Regions from separate parts of the Thalassotalea ponticola genome, predicted to be linked through region 3. Evidence: predicted binding sites of a transcription regulator. Region 3 holds the regulator's gene; each other region holds the start of a gene.
The links. The regulator LexA, encoded in region 3, represses DNA repair genes until DNA is damaged. The targets are predictions, from matches to a motif close to TACTGTATNNNNATACAGTA.
Positions count from the first base shown of each region.

Region 1: ACAY30_RS03165 (YebG family protein) is a predicted target of LexA. The motif match lies at 2,237-2,256, and genes of this name have one in related genera.
Region 2: uvrD (DNA helicase II) is a predicted target of LexA. The motif match lies at 1,345-1,364, and genes of this name have one in related genera.

Region 1 is NZ_CP166871.1:731,071-736,269, forward strand. It holds gene ACAY30_RS03150 (PA3496 family putative envelope integrity protein) at 5-196, opposite strand; gene ACAY30_RS03155 (SDR family oxidoreductase) at 552-1,316, shown strand; gene ACAY30_RS03160 (DUF3718 domain-containing protein) at 1,492-1,824, opposite strand; gene ACAY30_RS03165 (YebG family protein) at 2,346-2,675, shown strand; gene ACAY30_RS03170 (M48 family metallopeptidase) at 2,708-3,409, shown strand; gene ACAY30_RS03175 (hypothetical protein) at 3,513-3,647, shown strand; gene thrA (bifunctional aspartate kinase/homoserine dehydrogenase I) at 3,767-5,199, shown strand, end outside.
Region 2 is NZ_CP166871.1:3,070,447-3,075,645, reverse strand. It holds gene ACAY30_RS13530 (S10 family peptidase) at 1-1,227, shown strand, start outside; gene uvrD (DNA helicase II) at 1,415-3,583, shown strand; gene ACAY30_RS13520 (alanine racemase) at 3,855-5,054, shown strand; gene rarD (EamA family transporter RarD) at 5,182-5,199, opposite strand, start outside.
Region 3 is NZ_CP166871.1:309,375-314,573, forward strand. It holds gene coxB (cytochrome c oxidase subunit II) at 1-743, opposite strand, end outside; gene lexA (transcriptional repressor LexA) at 1,354-1,968, opposite strand; gene ACAY30_RS01405 (energy transducer TonB) at 3,419-3,826, opposite strand; gene ACAY30_RS01410 (hypothetical protein) at 4,349-4,960, shown strand; gene ACAY30_RS01415 (hypothetical protein) at 5,080-5,199, shown strand, end outside.

The DNA.
Region 1 (5,199 bases), 420 kb from region 3:
GAAATTATAACTCCCACTCGTCTTCGTCGAGCAGTTCTTTTAGACGCTTGCGCTCAAGTAATTCATCAATGCGACGACGGGTTTTGGCTGATTCGGGATTTACTGTGTCGTTATCACTGTTTGACGATACGTCATCACCATACTCGCCATCACTATTACCAAAATCGACGTCGTCAATGATTTTATCTCGCGTCATTACTACATCCTCAACAAGTTAGTTAAACCGTTAAAATGTGAAAAATAGGAAAAAATATTTTTTAGGTCAAATAAAATTTTTCAATTTTAATGCATGTGCACAAAATCGCCTATCCCTTATCTATTGTAGTCTAGGGCGAGGTTGTTGATAAATAATCGGCAATGTTTTTCTCGATTGGGCCATCACTAGCGAGGAGCCGTGTAATGAGGCGTGTCCTTAAGCGATTACAGTTTTCTTCTGTTTTTTGTTTTAAGTATCTGAAGTTTATTGGTTTTGTCGTCAAAGGCAAACATCTCGTATTGGCAGTCAAAATTGTGGTAGGCTAAAAAACACGCCAATAACACAGCATAGTTAAATGAAACAGGTAGGACCGAAACGCAAAAATATTTTAATCACTGGCGCCAGTTCAGGCATTGGGGAAGAGTTGGCCAAACAGTTTGCCAAACTAGGCAGAAACTTGGTTTTATGCGCCCGTCGCGAGCAACGGTTAACCGAATTAGCCGAGCATTTACAACACAGTTATCCGACAATTAGGGTGTTGGTATTTGCTTTAGATGTGAATGATGAGCAACAAGTGTTTTCTGTGTTTAGTCAAGCTGCAGAGCAACTTGGTGGACTTGATCGCATTATTGTTAATGCCGGTATTGGCGGTGGCAAAATGATCGGCTCTGGCCACTATCAACACAATAAGCGGATCGCAGAGACCAACTTTATTGGCGCGTTAACACAATGCGAAGCGGCGATGGAAATCTTTCGATTACAAAACCATGGCCATTTGGTGACCATGTCCTCGATGAGCTCAGAAGCCGGCCTTGGCAATACTATGACGGTTTATGCAGCAACGAAAGCCGCATTAAAATCAATGGCACAAGGTATTGCCATTGATACCCTTTCGACACCGATAAACGTCACCTCAATTCACCCTGGTTATATCGAAACGGAAATAACCAATCACAACAAAAAATTGCCATTTATGGTCGATGTGCACAGCGGATGTAAGCAAATTGTCAAGGCTATTGAAAAAGAGGTCGGCAATGCATTTTTACCATGGTGGCCGTGGGCGATTATGCGTTATGTATTATTACTCGCTCCAAATTGGCTGCTACGGCGCTTTAGTTAAACGAAAACATAACCGACTTAAACAGAGATTGATATTCGCGTTGAACAGCACAGGTGAACGCCACTGATTAATACCTAATTTTTTTTGCAAAAAATAAGCGCCTAGGTCGTAAGGTACGTTCCTAAGCGCTTAGGGGGGAACTGTATTGCTGTGTCGCGTTAGCGATATATTTCATTTAAAAAGTAACCGCATAGACATAGGCTAAATCGGTGATTTCACTCTCGCCGAGGCGCTGCTGCAAATGATTTGCTGTTTTATATGCGCCTGCATCTTCCGCAAAGTTAATAATGTTATCACCGTTACACACGACGTTTTGGGCAACCGTTTTTTCATTTAGGCGAAAGCTTTTAATGGTGCTTCGCATATCGCTTAAATCATTTGATTGGGCTGATTTGCAGACTTGCACAAGGGCACTTTCAATGTATGGGTCCATAGTGCTATCGGCATTGGCTTGAACTGATAAAGTCATACTGGTTGTCATTAAAGCTACTAAAGTAAGTGTTTTCATTGTTGCTCTCCACATAGGTTATTCTGTTTCAATCTGTTTAGTTGCGTTCTGTTTCGTTACGTTGTTTTGCTGTTGTGTTTTACCGACGTTGATTAACAGATACTGCGTTGTTCGCTGTTGATATAATAATGACCTATTTTTGTTTAAAGTTTGTTAACGAAAGAGCCAGTGAATGTAACAAAAAAAGCAGCCGTTAATTTTGTTTGCTTTTTGTATAATGCATTGATATTTAATGCTTTTTGTTTGGTTTTTGAGGCTTTGAATTGATTGGCGTTGACACAAATAGTTACATCCAGTGGCAAAACTGACTGGCTTGAGGGAGCGGGTCAGCGACCAATTGCTGGTAAACTGCGATAAGTGAATAAGAGAAAATAAAATTAATCCTAGATGACAGGCATAAAACCTGTTAAATTACTGTATAAATATACACTTACTGAAACAATTCACACAAATTGGCAAAGCTCGAGTGGTTTTTAACTTGCTCTAGTTGCGTTGATTTGACGGTTTAGAAGGGAAATACGATGGCTGTAGAAAGTCGCTTTGTAGTAGTTCGCAATGGGGTGGAGGTTAATACGTTTATGGACAAAAAGGCTGCCGATGAGTACGACAAAATGCTCGATATGGCCGATAATTTGTCGGTGTTACTCGATCAATCAACATTGGAACTCGATGAGCAAACAGTAGAAGACATTAGTATCTTTTTAGCGAAAAATCGCGAACAGGTATTGGTATCTCTGCTGGCCAAAAAACCAAAACCTGAGACAAAAAAATCTACCAATGCATCGGTTGAAGTTAAAAAAGCTAAAGCCGCAACTAAAAAATCAGCAGTTGCTGACGATGCAAAAGCTTAATTTGTGTCCACCAATATTGCACTAGCACGGACATGAATGACATAGCTTATCAGTTGATAAAAAGCGCTCGTCGCAAGACCATCAGTTTACAGGTCAAGCAAGGGCAGGTGAGGGTGCTGGCTCCGCAAGGTGTTAGTGATGATTATATCCACCAGCTCGTCATTGCCAAGGGAGAGTGGCTGCGACAAAAAATCGCCTTACAAGGTCAATATCAAGCGCCAAGGCGCAACTATCAATCGGGACAACTATTTTACTACGGTGGCGCGCCGTTGAGGTTGTCGGTGACAACTGGCAGCGCTTTGCAGGTGACGGTTATCGGCGATCAACTGCAGCTGACGTTAACCGCTAATCACACTTGTTCGACAGAGCAGCAGGTTAAAAGTCAACTGCACCAGTGGTACAAAAAGCAGGCGCAGCAGCAGTTATTAGAACGCATCAAAATATGGCAACAAGCGACTGGTTTGGTCGCCGACAAGGTTACCGTACGCTACTTTAAAACTCGTTGGGGCAGTTGTGATGCCAGCGGGCACGTCAAGCTTAACTGGCTTCTAGTCATGGCGCCAAGTTGGGTTCAAGACTATGTCGTTATCCACGAGTTATGTCATTTAAAGCACCTAAATCACTCGCGCCAATTTTGGCAACTGGTGAACCAATTTTATCAACCGATAGAGGATGCTAAACAGTGGTTAATAACCCACCAGCAGCACTTGTATTGGCAACATAGCCACACCTAACCAACGGTCCTATAAAGCTCTGGGGACTGCAGTCGCTCGTCATGCAGTTTTATATCGCGACATTCTCTACAGCCTAACCTGATTGACTACAACGGAATTAATAATGTTAATTGTTTGTAAATTCCGTCTTGACAGACATTACCGGCTAAGGCACAGTGAAACTATGAAAGTATTTATTCGCCTCACCGACATCATGCTTATTACCACCATTGATATGACAATGGCGGTCGGTGGCTAGCGTGTAAATTATCAAATCAACAGCAAAGCCCGTAACCGACCAAGGTACGGGCTTTTTTATTTATGGCATTGGGCTTTTGCATTATGTGTTAACGACAACGTTGGGTGAGGGAAAATACTATGAGAGTGATAAAGTTTGGTGGGTCGTCTCTTGCCAACGGGCAGCGATTTAATACCGTGTGCGATATTATTGAGGCGAAAAGCCAACAAGCACCGGTGGCTATTGTGGTGTCGGCACCACAGGGGGTGACCAATCATTTGTTGGCGATGACAGAGTATTTGCACAGCGACTCGATTGAGCAACAACTCGAACAGTATCAACACCTCGTTAATGGCATATTTGATCAGTTAGATAATCTACCACGGCCGTTTAATCGCCACCATGCGGAGCAGGCATTTGCATCGCAAAGTCAAAAGCTCAAGCGTTGGTTAAACGGAGCTGCGATGCTCGATTACTGTCCCGATCACATCCGCGCACAAATCATTTGCACAGGCGAGCGATTAAGTGTCGCGATATTAGAAGCGCTGTTAAATACAGATCAGCAAACGATCGCTGTTTTTGAGCCTGAGCTGTTCTTGCGCACCAATGAATCGTCGCTTGACGCCGTAGCCGATTTGGTATTAGCCAGACAATTGTTCTCAGAACATTACAGCGAACGTCATCGCATTAGCGTAATGCCTGGGTTTATTGGCGTTTCACCATCGGGAAAAACCACCACCTTGGGGCGCAATGGCTCTGATTATTCGGCCGCCGTACTCAGTGTCTGTGTCAATGCGCAATGCTGTGAAATTTGGACAGACGTTGACGGTGTGTACAACGCCGATCCAAGATTGATCAAAGACGCCAGCTTGTTAGAACATTTATCGTATCAAGAGGCTATGGAGCTGAGTTATTTTGGCGCCAAAGTGTTACACCCTAAAACAATAGGGCCTATTGCTCAGCATCACATTCCTTGTTTGATCAAAAATACCCTAAATTTAGCCGCCAAAGGCACTCTTATTTCAGATACAAGCCAAGTTACCAAGCAAGTTAAAGCCATATCAAATCTCGATGAACTGACCATGATTAATGTTTCCGGACCGGGAATGAAAGGCATGGTCGGCATGGCCAGTCGCATATTCGCGTGTATGAGTAACGAAAACATTTCTCTGGTGCTGATCAGTCAGTCGTCATCAGAGTATTGCATTAGTTTTTGTGTCTACTCTCGCGATGCGTATCGCGCCCAGCAAAGCTTGCAAACGGAATTTGAGTTAGAGCTGCTCAATCAGTTACTCGATCCCATCGATATGCAATCTAATTTATCTATCGTGTCTTTAGTGGGTGATGGCATGCATCATCAAAGAGGGGTTGCGGGAAAGTTATTTAGTTCGCTGGCGCAAGCTCGGGTCAACGTTATCGCCATTGCCCAAGATTCATCAGAGCGCAGTATTTCTGTGGTTATTGAACAGCGAAAAAGTACGGATGCATTAAAGGTGTGTCACCAAAATTTCTTTTCTAAACGTCATACGATTGATGTGTTTATCGTCGGCTGTGGTGTGGTTGGCAGTGCGCT
Region 2 (5,199 bases), 590 kb from region 3:
GCTTCGGTATGGATGCACTTAGCGTATACTGGGCCGAAAGTTATCAACGTCGACGATGAAGGTTATCCCCTGCAACCTTATGGTGTTAAAAGCAATCCTTATTCGGTACTCGATGTCAGTGATATTTTATATGTCAATCCGGTGAACACCGGGTTTTCACGCATTGTCAGCGCCGATGGACAAGCGCCGCTAACCGAGCCAGAAAAACAAAAGTTGTTTTTTGGGGTTAACGCCGACATTAAATACCTAGCTGAGTGGATCAATACCTTTGTCTCTCGCCATAATCGCTGGCAATCGCCGAAGTACCTCATTGGCGAAAGTTACGGTACAACCCGCGTTGCAGGGTTAGCGTTGGAATTGCAAAATCGTCAGTGGATGTATCTCAACGGTGTTATTTTAGTCTCGCCAACAGATATTGGTATCGAACGCGACGGACCGGTTAAAGCAGCCAATAGACTGCCGTATTTCGCGGCCACGGCATGGCATCACAAGGTGCTTGATCCACAATACCAAGCGCAGCCGTTGGAGCAATTTGTCGAGGAAGTAGAGCAGTTTACTATCAATGAACTGATTCCGGCTTTGGCTTTGGGGGGCTTTATCGAGCCGCAACAAAAAGACCAAATTGCCACGCGAATGGCACAATACTCGGGCTTGTCTAAACAGCAAATATTGGATAATAACCTCGACGTCAGCAACCAATACTTCTGGAAAAATTTGCTTAAAGGCGACCGCAAAACCTTAGGTCGCTTGGATTCTCGCTACTTGGGTATTGATAAGCGCAACAGCGGCGATCGACAAGATTATTGGCCAGAGCTCACGTCTTGGTTGCATTCATTTACGCCGGCGATTAATTACTATCTGCGCGAGCAACTGAACTACAAAACTGATGTCAAATACAATATGTTTGGCAACGTTCACCCGTGGGATCGCAGCAATAACAACAGCGGTGAACAACTGCGTCAAGCGATGGCGCAAAATCCGTATCTCAATGTTATGATCCAAGCCGGATATTTTGATGGCGCAACCAATTATTTTGATGCCAAGTACACCATGTGGCAGCTCGATCCAAGTGGGTTGATGAAATCTCGCTTGCGATTTGAGGGTTATCGAAGTGGCCATATGATGTATTTGCGTCGCGACGATTTAAAAACCTCAAATCAACACATTCGCGAGTTCATCAACGCCACAATACCTGCCGCTGACGAGCCGGCGCGATACCCTCGTTAGCTGCGCACAGCCAAGAGCAATGTCGCTACAGTGTACCGCGTTGCCAAGCGATATTCGTTAGCCGCTGGTGTATACTTTGAACGTGCTTAACACACCTATCAGTTAGTGTACTTGCTGGGCTGTATTTTTATACAGTGCTTGTTGTATACTAACTTTCACTTTTATTTACTAGCAAGATCACAATACTATGGATGTCTCTGAATTACTTGATTCATTAAATGATAAACAACGCGAAGCGGTGGGCGCCGATAATGAAAACCTATTGGTACTCGCCGGTGCGGGATCAGGCAAGACAAGAGTACTGGTACATCGCATTGCGTGGTTGATGCAAGTTGAACAAGTATCAGCTCACAGTATTCTTGCGGTAACGTTTACCAATAAAGCAGCGGCAGAAATGCGGGCGCGTGTCGAGCAAGCGGTCAATGGTAATGTCCATGGTATGTGGGTTGGTACATTCCACGGTTTGGCCCATCGTTTGTTGCGCATGCACTTTCAAGAGGCGAATTTACCACAAAGCTTTCAAGTACTTGATTCGGATGACCAACTGCGACTGATTAAACGCGTGGTTCGCTCGCTTAACCTAGATGAAAAAAAATGGCCAGCGAAACAGGCAATGTGGTACATCAATGGCAAAAAAGACGAAGGCTTACGTCCTAAACACATCGACAACCAATTTGATCCAACTGAGGCAACCTACATTAAAATTTACCAGGTGTATCAGGAAACATGTGATCGCGCAGGCTTGGTGGACTTTGCCGAATTATTGTTAAGAGCGCACGAATTGTGGCTGAATAACCCGTTGTTACTCGAACACTACCAGCAACGGTTTAGTCATATTTTGGTTGACGAATTTCAAGATACCAACGCCATTCAATACGCGTGGCTAAATTTACTGGCGCAAAAAAACGGCAATATTATGATTGTCGGTGATGATGACCAGTCGATATACGGCTGGCGCGGTGCTCGAATCGAAAATATTCAAAACTTTAACAAGGACTTTAACGCGAAGACTATTCGCCTAGAGCAAAATTATCGCTCAACGGCCAATATTTTGAACGCCGCCAATGCGCTTATTGCCAACAACAGCAATCGATTGGGCAAAGATCTGTGGACCACAGATGGTGACGGTGAAAAAATATCGGTATACACCGCCTTTAACGAACTGGACGAAGCGCGTTTTATTGCTTCGCGAATCAAGCAGTGGCTGGATGATGGCAACAGCTTAGACGACGTCGCGCTGTTGTATCGCTCCAACGCGCAATCGCGCTTACTGGAAGAAGCATTGCTACAAGGACAAATTCCCTATCGGATATACGGCGGTTTGCGCTTTTTCGAACGACAAGAAATTAAAGATGCCTTGGCCTATTTGCGCTTGATCAACAACCGCAATGACGATGCCTCGTTTGAGCGCATCATTAATACGCCAACCCGTGGCGTTGGCAATCAAACACTGGCCCACATTCGCGATGCGGCGCGCAGCCACGGTTGTACATTGTGGGACGCGTGTCGCTATATGCTTAAACACAATGAACTTAGCGGTCGTGCCAGTAATGCGATTAAGGGCTTCATCGAATTGATCGAGCAATTAGATGACGATATTTGTGATCTAAATTTGGACGAGCAAGCGAAAAAGGTAATTCATCATTCAGGCTTGCACGCTATGTATCAAGCGGAGAAAGGCGAGCGCGCAGCAGCGCGTATTGAAAACTTAAACGAGCTTGTCACCGCCTGTTCAACCTTTGAAGTCGACGAGCAAGAAGAACAAATGTCACCATTGACCGCATTCTTAACTCATGCCGCACTAGAAGCAGGTGAGTCGCAAGCCGACGATTATGAAGCGGCGGTGCAACTCATGACCCTGCATTCGGCCAAAGGCTTAGAGTTTTCATTGGTGTTTATGGTTGGTATGGAAGAGGGCATGTTTCCGTCGCAACAGTCGAGCGAAGACTTAGTTCGTTTAGAAGAAGAGCGTCGATTGTGTTACGTAGGCATGACCCGAGCAATGAAAAAACTGTATTTGAGCCACGCAGAAACGCGACGTCTTTACGGTCAAGAAAAATACCATCGCCCAAGCCGCTTTTTAAAAGAAATTCCCGACCAATACTTGGAAGAAATTCGCATGCGCAACCAAGTCAGCAAACCAAAAACAACGGGGCGGTTTAGCAATACCATCAGCTTAGATACGTTTGCCGATAGTGGATTTAAATTAGGTCAACGGGTAATGCACAATAAGTTTGGTGAAGGTGTGGTGCTCAATTTTGAAGGGGCAGGTAAGCAGGCGCGCGTTCAGGTTAACTTCACTGACGTTGGCAGTAAGTGGCTAGTTGTCGCTTATGCCAATTTGCAGGCGTTGTAATAACGTGCGGTAAAAATATACGGCAAAGGTCAACGCAGTGTGGAACAGCCATCGATAGTTTGAACTATCGATGGCTTTTGTTATCTAAACAGGTCGTTTTGGCAACCTTTATCGCCAAAGCACTGTGATAAGCGTGGTTTTTATTCATCTGTTACTATTTTTAGGTTGTTGTTTTTAAAGAAATTGTGTGGATATTGCGTTTGTTGGTTAAGCATTATATAAACAGAGGTTGGCTGTTTTACATTGGCGACACTAAACAGGGAATATGGCAATGACAGAATCTTATCAACAATATGAAAAATGCCTAAAAATAGCCGGTATTAACAGCCCGAGCTTATTTATTGACTTAGACAGACTCGACCATAATATTCAGCAATTACAGGCACAAGTGGCAAATAAAGCCTTGCGTTTGGTGGTGCCGTCACTCCCCAGTTTACAACTGTTGTCCTATATCAGCGAGCGCCTGAATTGTTCGCGCTTTATGTGTTTTCACACGCCGTTTATCCTCGAGTTGTTAGAACATTTTGACGAGGCAGATATTTTGATGGGCAAACCACTGCCCACCAATAGCGTCGAGCACATTATTAAATATCTAATTAAGCAACAGCAGCAGGCTAAGATTGGGCAAATACATTGGCTTGTTGACGATCAGTCACGGGCGCGACAGTTACTCACCTTGGGGCGCAAATACAATATCTGTTTTAAGGTGGCAATAGAAATTGATATCGGTATGAAGCGCGGCGGTGTGAGTGATGTTGAGCAATTAAAAAATTTACAGCAGTTCATTTGTCAAAATAAAAAGCATCTAAAACTCAATGGATTAATGGGGTATGACGGCCATGTAACCAAAGCCCCGACACCTTTTGTCTCTCGTGAACGCGTATTTCAGCAAAGTCAGCATCGCTATCAGCAGTTTGTTGATGCACTGACACCCACTGCCGACGACTTCATTTTTAACGGTGGTGGTAGCGCGACTCACACTTATCATCAGTATTCGTGTATAAATGAGGTATCGGTTGGTTCGATATTGTTAAAGCCAACCTGTCTGGAATCGGCTAATTTGGCGATGTATCGAGGGGCGTGCTTTATCGCCACGCAGGTGCTTAAGCGCATACCCGGCATTCAAATGCCATTGATGCCAAACAAAATTCAACAGTGGACTAAAAACTTTAAACACAGCGTTTACTTATACGGTGGCCGCTGGCCTGTCAAATGTGCTTACCCGAAACTTATCAGTAACTGCTTATACGGTCTGAGTAGCAATCAACAACAAATGTTAATCGATAGCGATAGGCCGCTAGAGGTTGATGATTTTGTCTTTTTCCGTCCTAAAAAAATTGACGCACAATTACTCGCGTTAGGCGATATATTGGTTATTCGACGCCATAATCAACAGGTGCGCGTAGAGCAAAGCTGGTCAATAATGTCACAGCGCAAAGCCAAACCAGTCGCCGCCAGATTAAACCGTTGATTTATAGACGCCCATAAATATGGTCAACATCGGGCTGTGTTGTCAATTACCGCCGACAGCAATAACTGCACTGTGGCGGTGGCATAGCGAACGTCTCGACGCGTTATTATCGGCGAAAAAAGCAGCGCTAGGAACGTTGCTTTTT
Region 3 (5,199 bases):
ATGGCAATTTTCTGCTCGTTAATCCATTGCTCGTAGTCGACTTCGCTGCGAACATCAACCACAATCGGCATATAACCGTGGTCTTTGCCACACAACTCGGCGCATCGGCCGCGATAAATACCTGGCTCGTTGACCTTAGTCCACGCTTCGTTGATAAAGCCTGGGTTTGCATCTTGCTTGACTGCAAACGCGGGTACCCACCACGAGTGAATGACGTCATCAGAGGTAATTAAGAAGCGGACTTTTCTATTTACCGGAATTACCAACGGCTTATCGACTTCTAACAAGTAATTTTCACCCTTGGGCGCGCCTTCACCTTCGCGATTGTCAAACTGTTCTCTCGGAGTGGCTAACACACTGTAAAACTCGATGCCTTGATCAAAGTATTTATAATGCCACTTCCATTGTGAACCGGTGACTTGAATGGTGATATCGGAATTTGAGTTATCTTCCATGGCGATCAGCGTTTTGGTTGCTGGCCATGCCATGGCAATAAGAATAAAAACAGGAATGGCCGTCCACAGTATCTCTACTTTCGTGCTTTCATGAAAATCAGCTGGCTTAGATCCCTTTGATTTACGGTGGAAAAGCATTGACCAAAACATGGCCCCAAATACGACAATACCGATGGCGGTACAGATCCACATGACCATCATATGCAAGTCATAGACATTTTGGCTGACATCCGTCACACCTTTAGTCATATTGAATTGCGACTCAGCATGAACTGAACTGACAAACATACTTGTCAACAACAGCCAACTCAGGTTGCGTCTTTTCACTCGACATCTCCTCTGCTTATTAAGCCAAAGAAAATACAGAAAGAAGGACAAGATACATCTTAATTCGATGTCGCAAATTTCCGTAAATTTTATTTTTATAGTGCGGTTGAAATTTCACCGCTGTTATTTACGTACAGCAAATCTACGTTGGGTTTTGATGTGGTAGATATTGCGCGTGTTATTGTTGTTATGTGTTGCGCTTTTTCGTTATTACGCGATACAAATGCCAATAACTGATTAATACGTATACTAGAATTACTCAATTTTTATACGAGGTAAAGCTGTTTGTGTAAAAAATGATAGAATTTTTGGATATTTAGTAATGACTACGTGTAGAGCAAATACTCTTTATTTTTTATGGATTTACGATTTTTTCGTCGGAGGGAAAAATGTTTCACACTAAAGGTGTCGGTGTAAAGGGATAGTGTTCTGCGGGACAAATAAAAAAGCGCCTTCAACAAAAGGCGCTTGATTGTTCGATTGTAAAAGGTGAGTTTCTATTGGTAGATAATAGAACTGCAGTTAGCAGTTAGCAGTTAGCAGTTAGCAGTTAGCAGTGAGACTACCGCTATTACATCCAGTCGGCGTTGCGAATAACACCTACTGCGATACCTTCAACATTAAAAGGCGTTGCGGCTAAATCAACGACAATCGGTTCAAAGTCTTTATTTTCGGCGTGTAAGTACACCACATTACCTTCTCGTTTAAAACGCTTTACGGTAACGTCATCTTCCACACGAGCAACAATAACTTGGCCATTGTGGATATCAGTTGTTTGATGCACGGCAAGTAAATCACCATCCATAATACCAATATCTTTCATACTCTCGCCGTTAACGCGCAGTAAGTAATCGGCGGCTGGATGAAATAGGTTGCCATCAATTTTGTATCTATCTTCAATGTGCTCTTGTGCCAAAATGGGTTCACCGGCAGCGACGCGACCAATAAGTGGTAGGCCGTCGTCGTCGATGTGCTCTTCTGCGAGTTTGATACCGCGTGACGTGCCTGGCAGCATTTCAATAAAGCCTTTCTTGGCTAGTGCTTTTAAATGTTCTTCGGCGGCGTTGGCAGATTTAAAGCCAAAAAAGTTAGCAATTTCAGCACGTGTCGGTGGCATACCGGTGGCGTTTATTGTTTCTTTGATTAAATCAAATATTTGTTGTTGTCTGGCAGTTAGTGCTCGCATGTTAATTTGGCCTGTTTATTCGTACAGTTACTGTTAGTATATACAGCTTGTGGATTATCGCAACAGCAAATTAAAAATAAGGTATGTGTGTGTGCAATCCAGTTTATTTCTAAAATAATCCAAGCAAAATAAACTGAGCAAATACTTTAATGCGGGTTAACTTCAGTGAACTGTCATGTTTTTGCTGGAAAATGATCGAAAATGAGGTGATAAGATCAAAAAATGAGCCTATCTAAGGTCTTTGTGATTTGAATGCCAATCTTTTGTATTTAACCAGTTATTGGTCCATATAAGCATCTTGTGACGTTGACTTAATTTGTATAAGTCTCGACTTGAACTGTCAGACGTGAATAATAGGTCTTAACCAAATCTGACAATCACACTAATCGTAGATCTGCTAATAGGCTATGACCGCTTTGTGCCATTTTCTGCCCGTTAGCAATTGCTAATATACGCTGGTTTCGAGGTAATAACACCTCAATAAGTGGCGCAAAATAGTTGGCTAAAATAAGCGAGGCACGAGCGCAGCCAACTGTTTTGCGTCCATGACTTTATTGCCTTGTTATGGGGATCTGCGCAACTTAAAAAGCTTAAATAAAAAGGCTAAACCAAAACAAATTAAACAAAGGGTTATAAAGCGATCAAAATTTGCTATATGAGTATTGTCAATATTCTCAGGAGATGAAAAAGCGCCTAAGAAATATAAGCCGATTGTCCATCCGACCAAAATCGGGCTGAATTTGTCAAACGCAAAATGAAAAGCATTCTTGACGTCCTCTAACACTCTTTTGATCCTCATAACAGTTGCAATAAGTGGAAATATCCATGAAACACGGAATTATTCCACGTTTTATTAAATGATAATTATCGGTATTACTAAACCGACCGTTGATCGCTCTTTACTGCCTGTTAGCCTAAAGGCTTTTCGCATTTGTGGCAATTGTTCTCAGGCCACCGAATGTTAAACGCACTTAAACCTCGGAATACCTGACCAGCACCGCAATTTGGGCATCGTAGATTCAAAGCGAACCAAATAACATATATTCCAAAACCCAATGCAGCTAAGAAGTGCCAAGTAATAAAACTCACATCATTTGGCGTATCTAAATATTTGTGAATGGCAGTCAACAACACTTGAATAGCCAGCATCCGGATTAATTTTTTCTTATTGTTATTCATCGTATTAATAAGGTCTGCTTATCGCTCAAAGCGGTAGTTGCCTCCGCCACTTCGCTTCATACTAACCTAACCGACCGCCAAGTCAAATATTCACTTTTATGAATAAAAATTCGAGGACTAAGCCTCGAATTTGTTGGTCGCCCCACTTAAGGTTAATGCCTTGTGAAGAAGGCGGTTTTCATTTATTCATATTAACGTCCTAGTAAGAATATTGAGCCTAACTAAAATATAATTCTAAGCACAACAATGTACGTAGCTCGACTCTGCAGTCTTAGCTCAGCCTAAAATCAATTTGTACACTATGGCACTTGCTTAATGCTGGCGAGCCACTTTTAGTCATAGGGATATATTCCCACTGTGAAAGAGCCTGTTTTGCAGCGTCTATAAAAGTATCTGAAGGAAATGACGATATTGGTTCAATATTTATTGGCTTGCCTTGTTCAGATATATCAAAATTAAATTGAACATACCCTTCAACTTTATCTCTTGCCGCTTGAATTGGGTACTTAGGAGCTACTCTATTGATAGAGTTCTTATAAGAATTATATTCGAGCCTGTCGGAGTCATTGGACTCAAAGCCTTCACATTTGCTATTAAAACTTAAAGTTTCATTGTTTGTTGAAGCACAACCTAACAAAAAACACATCACTGTTATATTGGTTATTAATAGCTGATTCAAAGTAATTTCCCTGTTAAGTAACTATTTATTTTAAATTTTTCAGTTACGTTTAGATTGCTAACACTTGAATATACATTAACCTTTTCAATTGTTTATAGTCAAATTCCGGGCACAAAAAAGGCCGCTTACGCTGGGCTGATATGAAATTAAGGATCTACATAACGTAGATCCTTTTTTTATTCCTATTTATAATCAACAGCTTAGCTCTTATTGAGGCGCAACGAAATCGTTCCGTGTCGATTGCATTTATCATTAAAATCAATAGTTTGTAGCACATGTTGTTGAGTTTCATGTCACGAATCGTCGTAATAGACACTTTTACTTTTGACGTTTAATCAGTAAATTAAATAAAAACATAGTGGAAATTTACTTCCGCTTTGAGCGAACAACGGTCGTTCTAGTAATACCGATAATTATCATTAAATAAAACGTGGAATAATTCCGTATTTCATGGATATTTCCACTTATTACAACTGTTATAGGCCAAAGCAAAATTCGCAGCAATTATGTATGGATATTTAGATGGACTCAGTAGTGCGGGATAGAATACATTTTCAGTTATCAGGTCTTAAGTTGCTGTTGCTTTTTGTTGTACTTTTATCGTCAGCATATTTTTCCTTTTCAATTTTGGCAATGCCCTATGAGCAGCTTGAACAAAATGCAGATAAGTACCATCCGATCATCGCCTATTTATTCTTTATCCCTTTTTCCATATTGATTACTGCATTAATATTAATTTATGGAAAGTTCATTTGTAGCCGTAATAAGGGACTTATAATTGCAGACGGCTTTTTAATTGATAATTCATCACCATTTTCAATTGGTGAAATTCCAGCCGAGCAAATTTCATCAATATATAGTTCTATAAATGGTTCAGTTAAATACAAGTTCGTTAGCTTTAAAATTAACGAGTTGAATGTTAATTTGAGGAAAAGGAAAAAGGATATTAACTGGTGGAAAAGCAAAGGGTTTATGGGGACAATAGTTAAGAAACTTTACACCTACACAATCCCAACCCGTGGTTTTAAAGCTAGTCATAGTCAAATATTAGATTCAATAAAATGCTTTGCTGACCAAAATAATATCAAAGTAACTGAAGTGGATCACTTAGCAAGAAAAAGTTTACGCAATTAGGTCAGGTGCAATTGGCCTATAACAAAGCAAGTCAAGCGGACAATTTTTAGCAGGCTGGTTCCGCTTCGCTTCAATTATAGCCTGCCCAAAATAGCCGTTGCTTGCGGCGTTAGGTGTACATGGATAATCTTTCCAAACAGGTGGTTTTAACGGCTATTGGGTTCTTTGTTTTAGGTATTCTTTGGTTTAGTTCTGGACTTCAAGGTTCTTCTAATAAACTTAAAGCACACTACTTTGGA